DNA from 3 places in the Nonomuraea sp. NPDC052634 genome. Region 1 is predicted to be linked to each of the others. Evidence: riboswitches for the same ligand, from Rfam matches in the RefSeq annotation. Region 1 holds a riboswitch; each other region holds the start of a gene.
What was found. A riboswitch is a leader RNA that binds a small molecule or an ion and turns the genes downstream of it on or off. The one in region 1 is predicted to bind thiamine pyrophosphate.
Positions count from the first base shown of each region.

Region 2: it holds a riboswitch for thiamine pyrophosphate, as region 1 does, so the genes downstream of both, AB0K67_RS19430 (cytosine permease) here and thiD (bifunctional hydroxymethylpyrimidine kinase/phosphomethylpyrimidine kinase) in region 1, are expected to answer to the same signal.
Region 3: it holds a riboswitch for thiamine pyrophosphate, as region 1 does, so the genes downstream of both, thiC (phosphomethylpyrimidine synthase ThiC) here and thiD (bifunctional hydroxymethylpyrimidine kinase/phosphomethylpyrimidine kinase) in region 1, are expected to answer to the same signal.

Region 1 covers NZ_JBFATY010000004.1:539,738-543,881, reverse strand. The annotation lists gene AB0K67_RS21845 (hypothetical protein) at 1-143, shown strand, start outside; gene AB0K67_RS21840 (ATP-dependent DNA ligase) at 212-1,153, opposite strand; TPP riboswitch at 1,211-1,306, shown strand; gene thiD (bifunctional hydroxymethylpyrimidine kinase/phosphomethylpyrimidine kinase) at 1,294-2,103, shown strand; gene tenA (thiaminase II) at 2,141-2,815, shown strand; gene AB0K67_RS21825 (carbon starvation CstA family protein) at 2,819-4,144, opposite strand, start outside.
Region 2 covers NZ_JBFATY010000004.1:56,361-60,504, forward strand. The annotation lists gene AB0K67_RS19415 (LCP family protein) at 1-601, shown strand, start outside; gene AB0K67_RS19420 (DNA-formamidopyrimidine glycosylase family protein) at 870-1,748, shown strand; gene AB0K67_RS19425 (rhodanese-like domain-containing protein) at 1,792-2,115, shown strand; TPP riboswitch at 2,169-2,285, shown strand; gene AB0K67_RS19430 (cytosine permease) at 2,275-3,612, shown strand; gene AB0K67_RS19435 (methylated-DNA--[protein]-cysteine S-methyltransferase) at 3,581-4,144, opposite strand, start outside.
Region 3 covers NZ_JBFATY010000003.1:386,300-390,443, reverse strand. The annotation lists gene thiC (phosphomethylpyrimidine synthase ThiC) at 1-1,495, opposite strand, end outside; TPP riboswitch at 1,488-1,600, opposite strand; gene AB0K67_RS17720 (hypothetical protein) at 1,731-2,042, shown strand; gene AB0K67_RS17715 (universal stress protein) at 2,053-2,919, shown strand; gene AB0K67_RS17710 (cellulose binding domain-containing protein) at 3,088-4,119, shown strand; gene AB0K67_RS17705 (AIM24 family protein) at 4,116-4,144, opposite strand, start outside.

The DNA of each region.
Region 1 (4,144 bases):
CGAACGTGACGGTCGAGCTGGCCGAGCCGGTCACCGTGGTACGCCCGCTTGGCCGCCGCGCCGAGGTCACCTCGGTCAGGTTCTTCGCCCATCATCCCGAAGCCGCGGCGGCCGCGCTCAGGGAGGGCGTCACCACCGGCTGAGCACTACTCCCCACCGGCTGAGCGCTACTCCCCGCGGAGGGCGTGAGCGCACCGCTTGCCCTCGCGCGTCACTCCCCGCGGCGGGCGCGAGCGCGCCGCTTGCCCTCGTGCATCGCCTGGACCCGCGCCACCGGGATCGTGTGCCCCTCCTCGACGAGGTCGGCGGGCAGCGGCTGCGGCGGCGGCATGTGCTCGGCCCATGGGTCGGCCCCGCCCAGCCGTTCGATCGCGCTGTGGACGGTGAAGTCGCCGGGACGTACGCCGTCGAGGTCGTCCCACGCCACCGGGTACGAGACGGGCACGCCGGGGCGGATGCGCGGGCTGTAGGCGGCGGCCACCGTGGCGCCGCCCGCCCGCGTGGAGTCGATGAACACCTTGCCCGCGCGGTCCTCCCTGATGAACGCGGTGGTGGCGAGCGCCGGGTCCAGCCGCTCGGCGCGGGCGGCCAGCGCGCGGGTGGCGGCGGCCAGGTCGTCCATCGCGGTGCCCGGCGCGACGGGCACGAAGACGTGCACGCCCTTGGCCCCGCTCGTCTTCACAGCCCCGGCCAGCCCGGAGTCGGCCAGCGCCTGCCTGGCCAGGTGCGCGCCCCGCACCGCCAGGGCGAAGGAGTCCTCGGGCGGGTCGAGGTCGAGCACCATGTGCGTGGGATGATCGCCGGCGTACAGAGCCGGGTGGTATTCGACGGCCCGCTGGTTGGCGAACCACAGCAGCGTCCTGCGGTCGTCGCACAGCGCGTACGTGACCTGCCGCTGCGAGGAGTCCGCCCACACCCGCACCGAGCGCACCCAGTCCGGGGCGTACTTGGGCAGGTTCTTCTGCATGAACGGCTGCTGCCCCGGGCGTACCCGCATGACGGAGAGCGGGCGGCCGCGCAGCACCGGGATGATGCGGCCGGAGACGGCGTCGAGGTAGTCGACCAGGTCGCGCTTGGTTGCGCCCGCGCCGTCGAAGAGCGGCTGGTCGAGGTTCGTCAGGGAGACGCCGTCGCGCGTCTCGTCAGCGGCCACCCGTCCCACGATGCCGATACTCGAACGTGTGGTCAACGACCCGGCCTGTTAGAGTGAACGTTTGACGCGGGGTGCCCGAAATGCCGGGCTGAGATCACACCCGTCGAACCTGATCTAGTTCGCACTAGCGAAGGGACGTCATGGCCGCTGACGCCGTACCCAAAGTTCTGACCATCGCGGGCACCGATCCGAGCGGCGGCGCCGGCATCCAAGCCGACCTCAAGGCCTTCTCCGCGCTCGGCGCGTACGGCATGACGGTCATCACCGCGCTGGTGGCGCAGACGACCACGGGCGTGACCGGCATCCACGAGGTGCCCGCCGAGTTCGTGACCCAGCAGCTCGACACGCTGCTCACCGACGTGCCCGCCGACGCCGTGAAGATCGGCATGCTGGGCGACGCCGACCTGATCAAGGCGGTGGCGGCGGCGCTCGACACCTACCGCCCCAAGTACGTCGTGCTCGACCCCGTCATGGTCGCCAAGAGCGGCGACCGGCTGCTGCCCGCCGACGCGGTGAGCGAGCTGCGCCGCACGCTGCTGCCGCGCGCCGACCTCATCACCCCCAACCTGCCCGAGGCGGCCGACCTGCTGGAGGAGCCGCAGGCGAGCGGCCTGGCCGAGATGCACGAGCAGGCGGCCAGGCTGCGCGCGCTCGGCGCCCGCCAGGTGCTGCTCAAGGGCGGCCACCTCGACGGCGACACCTGCGTCGACGTGCTGGCCACCCCCGAGGGCACGATCGAGCTGTCCGCCCCGCGCGTGCACACCAAGAACACCCACGGCACGGGCTGCACGCTCTCCTCGGCGATCGCCGCGCTGCGGCCCCGGCACGACGACTGGCCGAGCGCGGTGCGAGCGGCGAAGGACTACCTCACGGAGGCGCTGCGCGCCGCCGACTCGCTGGGCGTCGGCCACGGCCACGGCCCCGTGCACCACTTCCACAACATCTGGTAACGGCCCCCGCCGGGCAGACCCCTCCGAAAGAGACGCGATGTTCTGCGATGACATCTGGCAGCGCACGTCCGACCTGATGCGCGCCATCCACGAGCACCCCTTCGTCACGGCACTCGGCGACGGCTCACTCGACCGCGACACCTTCGTCTTCTACATGGTGCAGGACGCCCGCTACCTGGAGGCGTTCGCGAAGGCGCTGGCCGCCGCCTCCGTGCGCGCCGGCGACTCCGCCGATGCGGCCTTCTGGGCGCAGAGCGCGCACACCGCGCTGGTCGCCGAGCGCGAGCTGCACTCCGGCTACATCGACGAGCTGGGCGATGCCGCCAAGGGCATCGCGACGTCGCCGACGTGCCTGGCGTACTCGTCGTTCCTGCAGGCCACGGCGCTGTCGGAGCCGTATCCGGTGATCGCGGCGGCGGTGCTGCCGTGCTTCTGGATCTACCAGGACGTCGGTACGGCGCTGCTCGCCAAGGCCGGCGACGACCCCGCGCACCCGTACGCGAAGTGGATCTCCACCTACTCCGACCCGGAGTTCGCCGCCTCCGTCGAGCGGGCCAAGGCGATCACCGACCGGCTGGCCGCCGCCGCGTCCCCGGACACCCGCGAGGCGATGGCGCAGGCGTACGGGCGGGCGGCGGCCTACGAGTGGATGTTCTGGGACAGCGCGTGGCGGCGCGAGGGCTGGCCCACCGCCGAGTGGCTGGCACCCTGACACCTAGCCTGATTTCGCCATCAGCTCCTTCTCCTCGCGGGTGGCGATGAGCCCCGACGGCGCGACGATCTTCGACTCCTCGAACGGCGCCTCCGTGGTGGGCAGCGGCTCGGGCGAGCGGATCGCGGTGATCCAGATGCGCGCGGCGTCCAGGATGACCACGATGATCAGCACGGCGAAGAGCGCGGCCAGCACGCCGTCCACGGTCGAGTTGACGACGATCTGCCGCATCGCGTCCATCGACTTGGCGGGCGCGAGGAGCTGGCCCTGGTCGAGGGCCTGCTGGTAGCGGTCGCGCTGGGCGAAGAAACCGAGCGTGGGGTCGGACGAGAACACCTTCTGCCAGCTCGCGGTGAGCGTGACGGCCGCGTCCCAGGCCAGCGGGACGGCCGTCACCCAGGCCCACTTGAGCCGCCCGCTCTTGATCAGCAGCGTGGTGGCGACGGTGAGCGCGACGGCGGCGAGGAGCTGGTTGGCGATGCCGAACAGCGGGAAGAGCTGGTTGATGCCGCCGAGCGGGTCGTTGACGCCCTGGTAAAGGAAGTAGCCCCAGGCCGCGACGACGACGGCGCTGGTCGCGACCAGGCCGGGCCACCAGCTCACCCGGGAGATCGGCTGCCACAGGTTGCCGAGCGTGTCCTGGAGCATGAACCGCCCGACACGCGTGCCGGCGTCCACGGTGGTGAGGATGAACAGCGCCTCGAACATGATCGCGAAGTGGTACCAGAACGCCTGGAACCCCTCGCCGCCGAGGAAGCCGGAGAAGATCTGCGAGATGCCCACGGCCAGGGTGGGCGCGCCGCCCGTCCTGGCGATCAGCGTCTCCTCCTGCACGGCCTCCGCCGCCGCCTGCAGCTGCTCGGGCGTGATGACGAAGCCCATGGTCGAGACGGCCTCTGCGGCGCTCTGCACGGTGGCGCCGACGACGCCGGCCGGTGAGTTCATCGCGAAGTAGAGCCCGGGGCTGAGCACGCAGGCCGCCGTGATCGCCATGACCGCCACGAACGACTCCATGAGCATGGAGCCGTAGCCGATCATCCTGACCTGCGTCTCCTTCTGGATCATCTTGGGCGTGGTGCCGGACGAGATCAGCGCGTGGAAGCCGGACAGCGCGCCGCAGGCGATGATGATGAACACGAACGGGAACAGCGACCCGGCGAAGACCGGGCCCTCGCCGTTGAAGGCGAAGTCGGTGAACGCGGTCGTCCGCAGCGGCGGCATGGTGACCGCGATGCCCACCGCGATCAGCACGATGGTGCCGATCTTCATGAACGTCGACAGGTAGTCGCGCGGCGCGAGCAGCATCCAGACGGGCAGCACGGCCGCGAT
Region 2 (4,144 bases), 480 kb from region 1:
GCTCAACGCGGCCTACGCCTTCGGCGGGCCCAAGCTGCTGGTGCGCACCATCGAGAACGCCACCGGCGTGCACATCGACAACTACATGGAGATCGGTTTCGCCGGGTTCGTCGACATCGTCGACGCCGTCGGCGGGGTCGAGATCAACGTACGGGCCGCCGTCAACGACCCCAAGGCCGGGCTCAAGCTGAAGAAGGGCGTGCAGACGCTCAACGGCGCGCAGGCGCTCGGCTACGTGCGCACCCGCAAGGGCGGCGCGCTACCCGACTACGAGCGCACCAAGCGGCAGCGGCAGTTCCTCAGCGCGGTCGTGAAGAAGGCCGCGAGCCCCGGGGTGCTGCTCAACCCGTTCACCGCGATCCCGCTGGCGGCCAGCGCCACCGACGCGGTCGAGGTCGACACGGGCACGGGCGCGTTCGACATGCTCTCGCTCGGGCTGGCCATGGGCGACAGCCCGGTGACCACGGTGGTGCCGTTCGGGGGCAACGAGACCGTGCCCAGCGGCGCGGCGGTGAAGTGGGACCGGCCCAAGGCGCTGGCGTTGTTCAACGCGATCAAGGAAGACCGGCCGGTGCCGAAGGACGTCGTCGACTCCAACTGACCACCTCGCTCAGGTCCGGGACCCCGGGCACCCCCGTCCGGGCTTCGGGGCTGAGGGCGCCGCGCTCAGGTCCCGGACTCAGGGCGCCGCCCTCAACCGCCGAAGCCCGGGGTGCCGTGCTCAGGTTCCGGGGCCGGAGGGCCGTGTGGTCTCTTCGGTTTTCCGCGCGTGCCGGGGGCAGCCGTACGGCGTCAAGGTCCCCACCACGTGCACCGACGGTTTTCCGCGCGTGCCGGGGACAGCCCCGGGCGGGACGTACGCTGGGGGCATGCCCGAACTTCCCGAGGTGGAGTCCCTCACTCACTTTCTGCGTGAGCGGGCGGTGGGCCGCGCGATCGCGGGGGTCGATGTGGTGGCCATCCAGGCGCTGAAGACGTTCGATCCGCCGGTCACCGCGCTCAACGGGCTGACCGTGACCGGCGTGGCCAGGCACGGCAAGTTCCTCGACCTCGACTGCGACGGGCTGCACCTGGTCATCCACCTGGCGCGCGCGGGGTGGCTGCGCTGGCGCGACGACCTGTCGGGCGCGAAGCCGGTGCGGCCCGGCAAGGGGCCGCTGGCCGTACGCGTGCGGCTGGCGCCCGACGAGGAGGGCCTGGCGCCGGGGTTCGAGCTGACGGAAGCGGGGACGCAGAAGCGCCTAGCCGTCTATGTCACGAAAAATCCGGACGATGTGCCGGGCATCGCCGCCCTCGGCCCCGACCCGCTCGCCGAGTCGTTCACCGTCGAGGCGCTCAAGCGCATCATCGGCGGCAAGCGCACCCAGATCAAGGGCCTGCTGCGCGACCAGAAGGTGATCGCCGGCATCGGCAACGCCTACTCCGACGAGGTGCTGCACGCGGCGAAGATGTCGCCGTTCAAGATCGCCGCCACGCTGACCGACGCGCAGATCGCCGACCTGCACGAGGCCATCGTGACGACGCTGCGCGACGCGGTCGAGCGGGCTCGCGGCCTTGCGGCCAAGGACCTCAAGGCGGAGAAGAAGTCGGGGCTGCGGGTGCACAACCGTACGGGGCAGTCCTGCGACGTGTGCGGCGACACGATCAGGGAGGTGTCGTTCGCCGACTCCTCGCTGCAGTACTGCCCGACCTGCCAGACCGGCGGCAAACCGCTCGCCGACCGCCGCCTGTCCCGCCTGCTCAAGTAGGCGGGCGTCCGGTGCACCGCCTCGCGCAGGCCATGATGGAGTCATGACCGTTCCTGAGATCGAGGCCAGTGCCGTACCCGCAGACGCTTACCTGCTCGACGTCCGCGAGCAGGAGGAATGGCTGGCGGGCCACGCGCCGCAGGCCGTTCACATCCCGATGACGCAGATCCAGGGGCGCGTGGACGAGGTCCCCGACGACCGCACGATCTACGTCGTGTGCCGGGTGGGCGGCCGTTCCCTGCAGGTCGCGGCCTGGCTCAACCAGCTCGGGCGCGAGGCGGTCAACGTCGGCGGCGGCATGCAGTCGTGGGAGGCGGCGCGGCGGCCGATGGTCAGCGAGACGGGACAGGAGCCTTTTGTGGCATAAGTCGCCCACTATGGCGAATTAGTCGCCATTGAGGCATCATTGGGGCGCAAACTACAGATCGTCGCGGGAGCTCGGGGTCGCCGGGCTGAGAGGGCAGCACAACCATCCGCTGCCGACCGCCTGAACCTGTCCGGGTAATGCCGGCGTAGGGAGTGTGCGATGTCGCACGGCGTCGAAGAAGTGCCGCTGACCCTTGATGGAGAGGCCCCCAAGACCCTGGGCGTGCTCGATCAGGGCGCGCTCTGGGCCAATCTCGGGGTCAGCCTGCTCGGCTTCTCCGGAGCCCTGCTGCTGCTCGATCCGCTGGGCAACGCCCCGCTGACGCTGGCGGCGGCGCTGATCGCCACCGTGGTGGGCAGCCTCATCGGCACCGCCATGGTGGGCCTGTCGGCCGTCCCCGGCACGCGGACGGGCAAGCCCGCGATGGTGCTGCTGCGCGGGCTGTTCGGCGCCCGGATCTCCTACGTGCCCACGGTGCTGAACATCATCCAGATGATCGGCTGGGGCGCCTTCGAGCTCTGGGTGATCGCCAAGGGCGCGGGCGCGATCTTCCCGGCGGTTCCGTACCAGGTGTGGGTGATCGTGGCGGGCGTGCTGACGGCGGCGCTGACCATCTGGCCGCTCGGCTCGATCCGGCTGCTGCGCCGCTACGTCACGGTCGGCGTGATCGTGGCGATGATCTGGTTCACGGTGTTCTTCCTGCGCGAGGCCCCGTCGCCCGAGGGCGGGAGCTGGACGGCCTTCCCCGCCGCCGTGGACTACGTGATCGCGCTGTCGGTGTCGTGGGTGCCGATGGCGGCCGACTTCGCCCGGCACTCGCGCTCGGGCCGGGCCGCGTTCACCGGCGTGGTCGGCGGCTACACGCTGGCCCAGGTGGCCTGCTTGGGGCTGGGCGTCTACGCGGTGGCGCTGGCGGGCGCGGACGGCGTGCTGGCCGACCAGACGACGGTGTTCAACCCGTTCGTCGCGGTGCCGCTCGGCGCGCTGTTCTTCGGCATCCTCGTGCTGCGCGAGACCGACCAGTCGTTCGCCAACGTCTACTCCACCACGATGTCGCTGCAGAACCTCATGCCGCGGGTGGACCGGCGCATCCTGTCGACCGCCATCGGCGTGGTCACGATCGTGATCGCGCTGTTCGCGGACGTGAACTCCTACGGCGTGTTCCTCGGCGTGATCGGCGCCGTGTTCGTGCCGATGTTCGCGGTGCTCGCGGTCGACTACTTCGTGCTGCGCCGCGGCGAGGGCTGGAACACCGCCGAGGACGCCCCCTCGCGCTGGTCGATGCTGGTGCCGTGGGCGCTGGGCTTCGCCGCGTACTGGCTGACCACCTCGACGCCGACCTTCCCCGCGTGGGACGGCTGGTGGGCCGGTGTGCGCGACGCGCTCGGCTTCGTACGGGAGCCGTGGATGAACGGCGCGCTGGGCGGCGCCTTGGTGGCCGCCCTGATCACGCTGCTCATCGGGCTCATCCAGCGATCGCGCGCCGCTCGACGTTGAGCAGATGCTGCTTGGCCGCCGCGCCGCCCGGGTAGTCGCCGAGCTCGCCGTCCTCGCGCAGCACCCGGTGGCAGGGCACGATCACGCAGACGGGGTTGGAGGCCAGCGCGTTGCCGATCGCCCGCAGCGCGCGCGGCCTGCCGATGCTCTCCCCGATCCGCTCGATCGTCGTGGTGGTGCCGTAGGGGACCGCCATGGTCTTCTGCAGCACCGTACGCGCGAACGGCGTGGCCAGGGTCAGGTCCACCGGCGTGGCGAACGCGCGCAGCCGCCCGGAGAAGTACGCGTCGAGCTCCCTGCGCACCGGGTCGAGCCGGCGCGAGTCGGGCCCGATGAACTGGCCCAGATGCCGCGTGACCCGCTCGAACACGTCGTTCTCCGCCTCATAGCTGCACGCCACGATGCCCTTGGCGGTCACCGCCAGCACCAGCCTGCCCACCGCGCCGTCGTAGGTGCCGAACGCGATGTCGGGTGGGGTCTCGCCCCGATAGGTGCTGGAGGTCACTCGCAACAGGGCATCGAGATCGTTGCT
Region 3 (4,144 bases), on a different contig from region 1:
CCGCGTAACCGGCCTGCCTGATGTCGTGGCTGATCCGCATCGAGCAGAACTTCGGCCCGCACATCGAGCAGAAGTGCGCGGTCTTGGCGGGGGCGGCGGGCAGCGTCTCGTCGTGGAACGAGCGGGCCGTGTCGGGGTCGAGCGACAGGTCGAACTGGTCCTCCCAGCGGAACTCGAAGCGCGCGTCCGACAGCGCGTCGTCCCACTCCTGCGCCTTCGGATGGCCCTTGGCCAGGTCGGCGGCATGGGCGGCGATCTTGTACGTGATGACGCCGGTCTTCACGTCGTCCTTGTCCGGCAGGCCGAGGTGCTCCTTGGGGGTGACGTAACAGAGCATGGCCGTGCCGTACCAGCCGATCATGGCGGCGCCGATGCCCGAGGTGATGTGGTCGTAGCCGGGCGCGATGTCGGTGACGAGCGGGCCGAGCGTGTAGAACGGCGCGTCGTCGCACAGCTCGCGCTGGAGGTCGACGTTCTCCTTGATCTTGTGCATGGGCACGTGGCCCGGGCCCTCGATCATCACCTGGACGTCGTGCTCGCGCGCGATCTTGGTCAGCTCGCCCAGCGTGCGCAGCTCGGCGAACTGGGCCTCGTCGTTGGCGTCGGCGATCGAGCCGGGCCGCAGGCCGTCGCCGAGCGAGAACGACACGTCGTAGCGGGCCAGGATCTCGCACATCTCGGCGAAGTTCTCGTACAGGAAGCTCTCGCGGTGGTGCGCCAGGCACCAGGCGGCCATGATCGAGCCCCCGCGCGAGACGATGCCGGTCTTGCGGCCCACGGTGAGCGGCACGTGCGCGAGCCGCACGCCCGCGTGCACGGTCACGTAGTCCACGCCCTGCTCGCACTGCTCGATCAGGGTGTCGCGGAAGACCTCCCACGACAGCTCCTCAGGGCGGCCCTTGACCTTCTCCAGCGCCTGGTAGATCGGCACGGTGCCGACCGGGACCGGGGAGTTGCGCAGGATCCACTCGCGGGTCTCGTGGATGTCCGCGCCGGTGGACAGGTCCATGATCGTGTCGGCGCCCCAGAGGGTGGCCCACGTCATCTTCTCCACCTCCTCCTCGATGGAGGAGGTGACCGCCGAGTTGCCGATGTTGGCGTTGATCTTCACGAGGAAGTTACGCCCGATGATCATGGGTTCGGACTCGGGGTGGTTGACGTTCGCGGGGATGATGGCCCGGCCCGCGGCCACCTCCTCGCGGACGAACTCCGGCGAGACGCCCTCGCGTACCGCCACGAACTCCATCTCCTTGGTCACCAGGCCCCGGCGGGCGCAGGCGACCTGGGTGACCGGATGGCCGGCCGCCCGCCGCTCCTCGATCCACTCCGCCCGGCGGCGCGGCAGGCCCCGGCGCAAATCGGGCTCGTAGGAGGGGTCGGTGTACGGGCCCGAGGTGTCGTACAGGGTGACCGTCTTGTCGTTCGACAGGCGCACCTGGCGCATCGGGACCCGGAGTTCACCGCAGTAGATCTTGGAAAAGCGCGCGTCGCTCATCGCGCAAACTCCCTTCGCCGGCATTACCCGGAGCAGGTTCTGGCGGTCGGCGGCTCGCAGCCGTCCTCTCAGCCCGGTCTCCACCGGGCTCCCGCGTTCGGACGGCGCTGATCGTACCCACCCCCGCCAAGGTCCCAAACCCACCCGAAAAGGTTTGGGGGCACTTCTCAGCGGTACGGACCCCATCAGGGGAAACATGATGAGAATCGCCGCTGTCGCAGGACTACTCGTCGTGATGGCCGCATCCGGCGCCACCGCCGCCGCCGGGGACGGCATGCAACAGCACGAGGTCAGCCAGGAGCAGTACGACATCCTGATGGCCCAGTGCCGCTACTCCGATACCGGCAAGGCCAAGTGCCGCGCGAACGTCAGAGAGCTTTACCGCGTCGGCCGTACCGACCCCACCCTCGACTGCCGCACCTACGCCGGCGTGACCGTCTGCGGCACGCTCAAGCTCAGCGCCGCCGAGCGGGCCTGCGTCCGCGACTCCGAAGCCAAGGGGCTGTCGTTCCGGCGCGCCGAGGTGGAATGCTACGTCCAGCCCTGAGGAGCCGAGCGTGATCATCGTTGGTGTGGACGGCTCCCGCCCCGGCCTTGAGGCGGCCGGCTGGGCCGCCGCCGAGGCCGCGCTGCGCCAGGTGCCGCTGACCGTCGCCCACGTCGTGCCCGCGTGGGTGTGCGAGGAGGGCACCTCCGTCCGGTACGCCGAGGTCGCGCGGTGGATGCGCGAGAACGCGCAGTCCGTGCTGACCTCCGCCAAGGACCGCGCGCTGCGCGAGCGGCCCCAGGTCCGCGTGGAGACCGTCCTGCTCCCCGGCGATCCCCGCGCGGCGCTGGTCAAGGCGTCCGCCGAAGCCGAGCTGCTGGTCGTCGGCAGCCGCGGCCTCGGCGGCGTGCGCGGGCTGCTCGTGGGCTCCGTCGCGTACGGGGTCGTCGCGCACGCCGAGACGAACGTCGTCCTCATCCGCGACCGCGCCGCCACGCCCGGCGAGGTGGTGGTGGGCACCGACCTGTCCGCCCGCGCGGGCAAGGCGCTGGAGTTCGCCTTCGCCGAGGCCGAGCTGCGCGGGGCGCCGCTGCGGGTCGTGCAGGCGTGGGCCTGGCCCCAGCCGGGCGGCTTCGAACCCGCCGACGACGACAGCGAACAGGGTCACCTGCTGGCGTTGCAGAGCGCGCTCGTCCCGTTGCGCGCCGAACATCCCGGCGTGGAGGTGACCGCCGAGGTGGTGCACGGGCATCCTGTCGAGGTGCTGAAGGAGGCGGCGGCCGGCGCCGAGCTGCTGGTGGTGGGCTCGCGCGGGCGGGGGCAGCTCGCGGGCATGCTGCTCGGGTCGATCAGCCAGGCCATGCTGCACCATGCGCCCTGCCCGCTCGCGGTGGTCCGCGCCCCCGACACGGCGTCGCAGCCCGGAGCACCGGTCTGACGCCTTACCCCGCGCGGCCCCCGCCCCGAGCGGGCCCGGCCCGCGCACGCAAACGTGAAAGTTACATGCGTCTCCCCAGGTCGCCCCGGGTGAGCCGATCATTCCCTTTTCCGCACCCATAGGCGAAATTTACGATCTGCGCGCAGGTTGACGACGGGAGAGCGGACCATGCGCAAGATCGGTGCCGTGCTGGCCGGGATGGTGGCCGTGATCGCGGCCGTGCTGTTCGCGACGACGCCGGCCGACGCCGCGGCCGTACGGATCATGCCGCTCGGCGACTCGATCACCGGCTCCCCCGGCTGCTGGCGCGCCCTGCTGTGGAACCGGCTGCTGAGCACCGGCCACACCAACATCGACTTCGTCGGCACGCTGCCGCCGCAGGGCTGCGGGGTCGAGCACGACGGCGACAACGAGGGACACGGCGGCTACCTCGCCACCAACGTGGCGAACCAGAACCTGCTGCCCGGCTGGCTCTCGGCCACGCGCCCCGACATCGTGCTCATGCACTTCGGCACCAACGACGTGTGGAGCAACATCCCGCCCGCGACGATCATCAGCGCGTTCACCACGCTGGTGAACCAGATGCGGGCGAGCAACCCCAACATGCGGATCCTCGTCGCCAAGATCATTCCGATGAACCCGGCCACCTGCCCCGACTGCGCCCAGCGCGCCGTGGCGCTCAACGACGCCATCCCCGCCTGGGCCGCCGCGACGACCACCGACCAGTCGCCGATCACCGTGGTCGACCAGTGGACGGGCTTCGACACCGCCACCGACACCTACGACGGGGTGCACCCGAACGCCGCCGGCGACCAGAAGATGGCCGACAAGTGGTATCCGGCCCTGGTCGAGGCGCTGTCCGGCACCCCGACCCCCACCGACACGCCCACCGTGCCCGACGGTGACTGCACGGCCACGTACAAGACGACAGGTCAGTGGCAGGGCGGCTTCCAGGGCGAGGTCACCGTCACCAACACCGGCGCCGAGCCGATGACCGGCTGGACGGTGACCTGGACGTACGCCGATGGCCAGCACCTCACCCAGCTCTGGGGCGGCACGCTGAGCGCGGACGGCTCGTCGGTGACCGTGCGGAACGCGGCGTGGAACGGCTCGCTCGCGCCGGGGGCGTCCACGACGTTCGGCTTCCTCGGCTCGTACGAGGGCGCCAACACCGCCCCCACGCCCGCCTGTTCGAGCTAGGCGGACGCCTTCACCACCGGCGGCC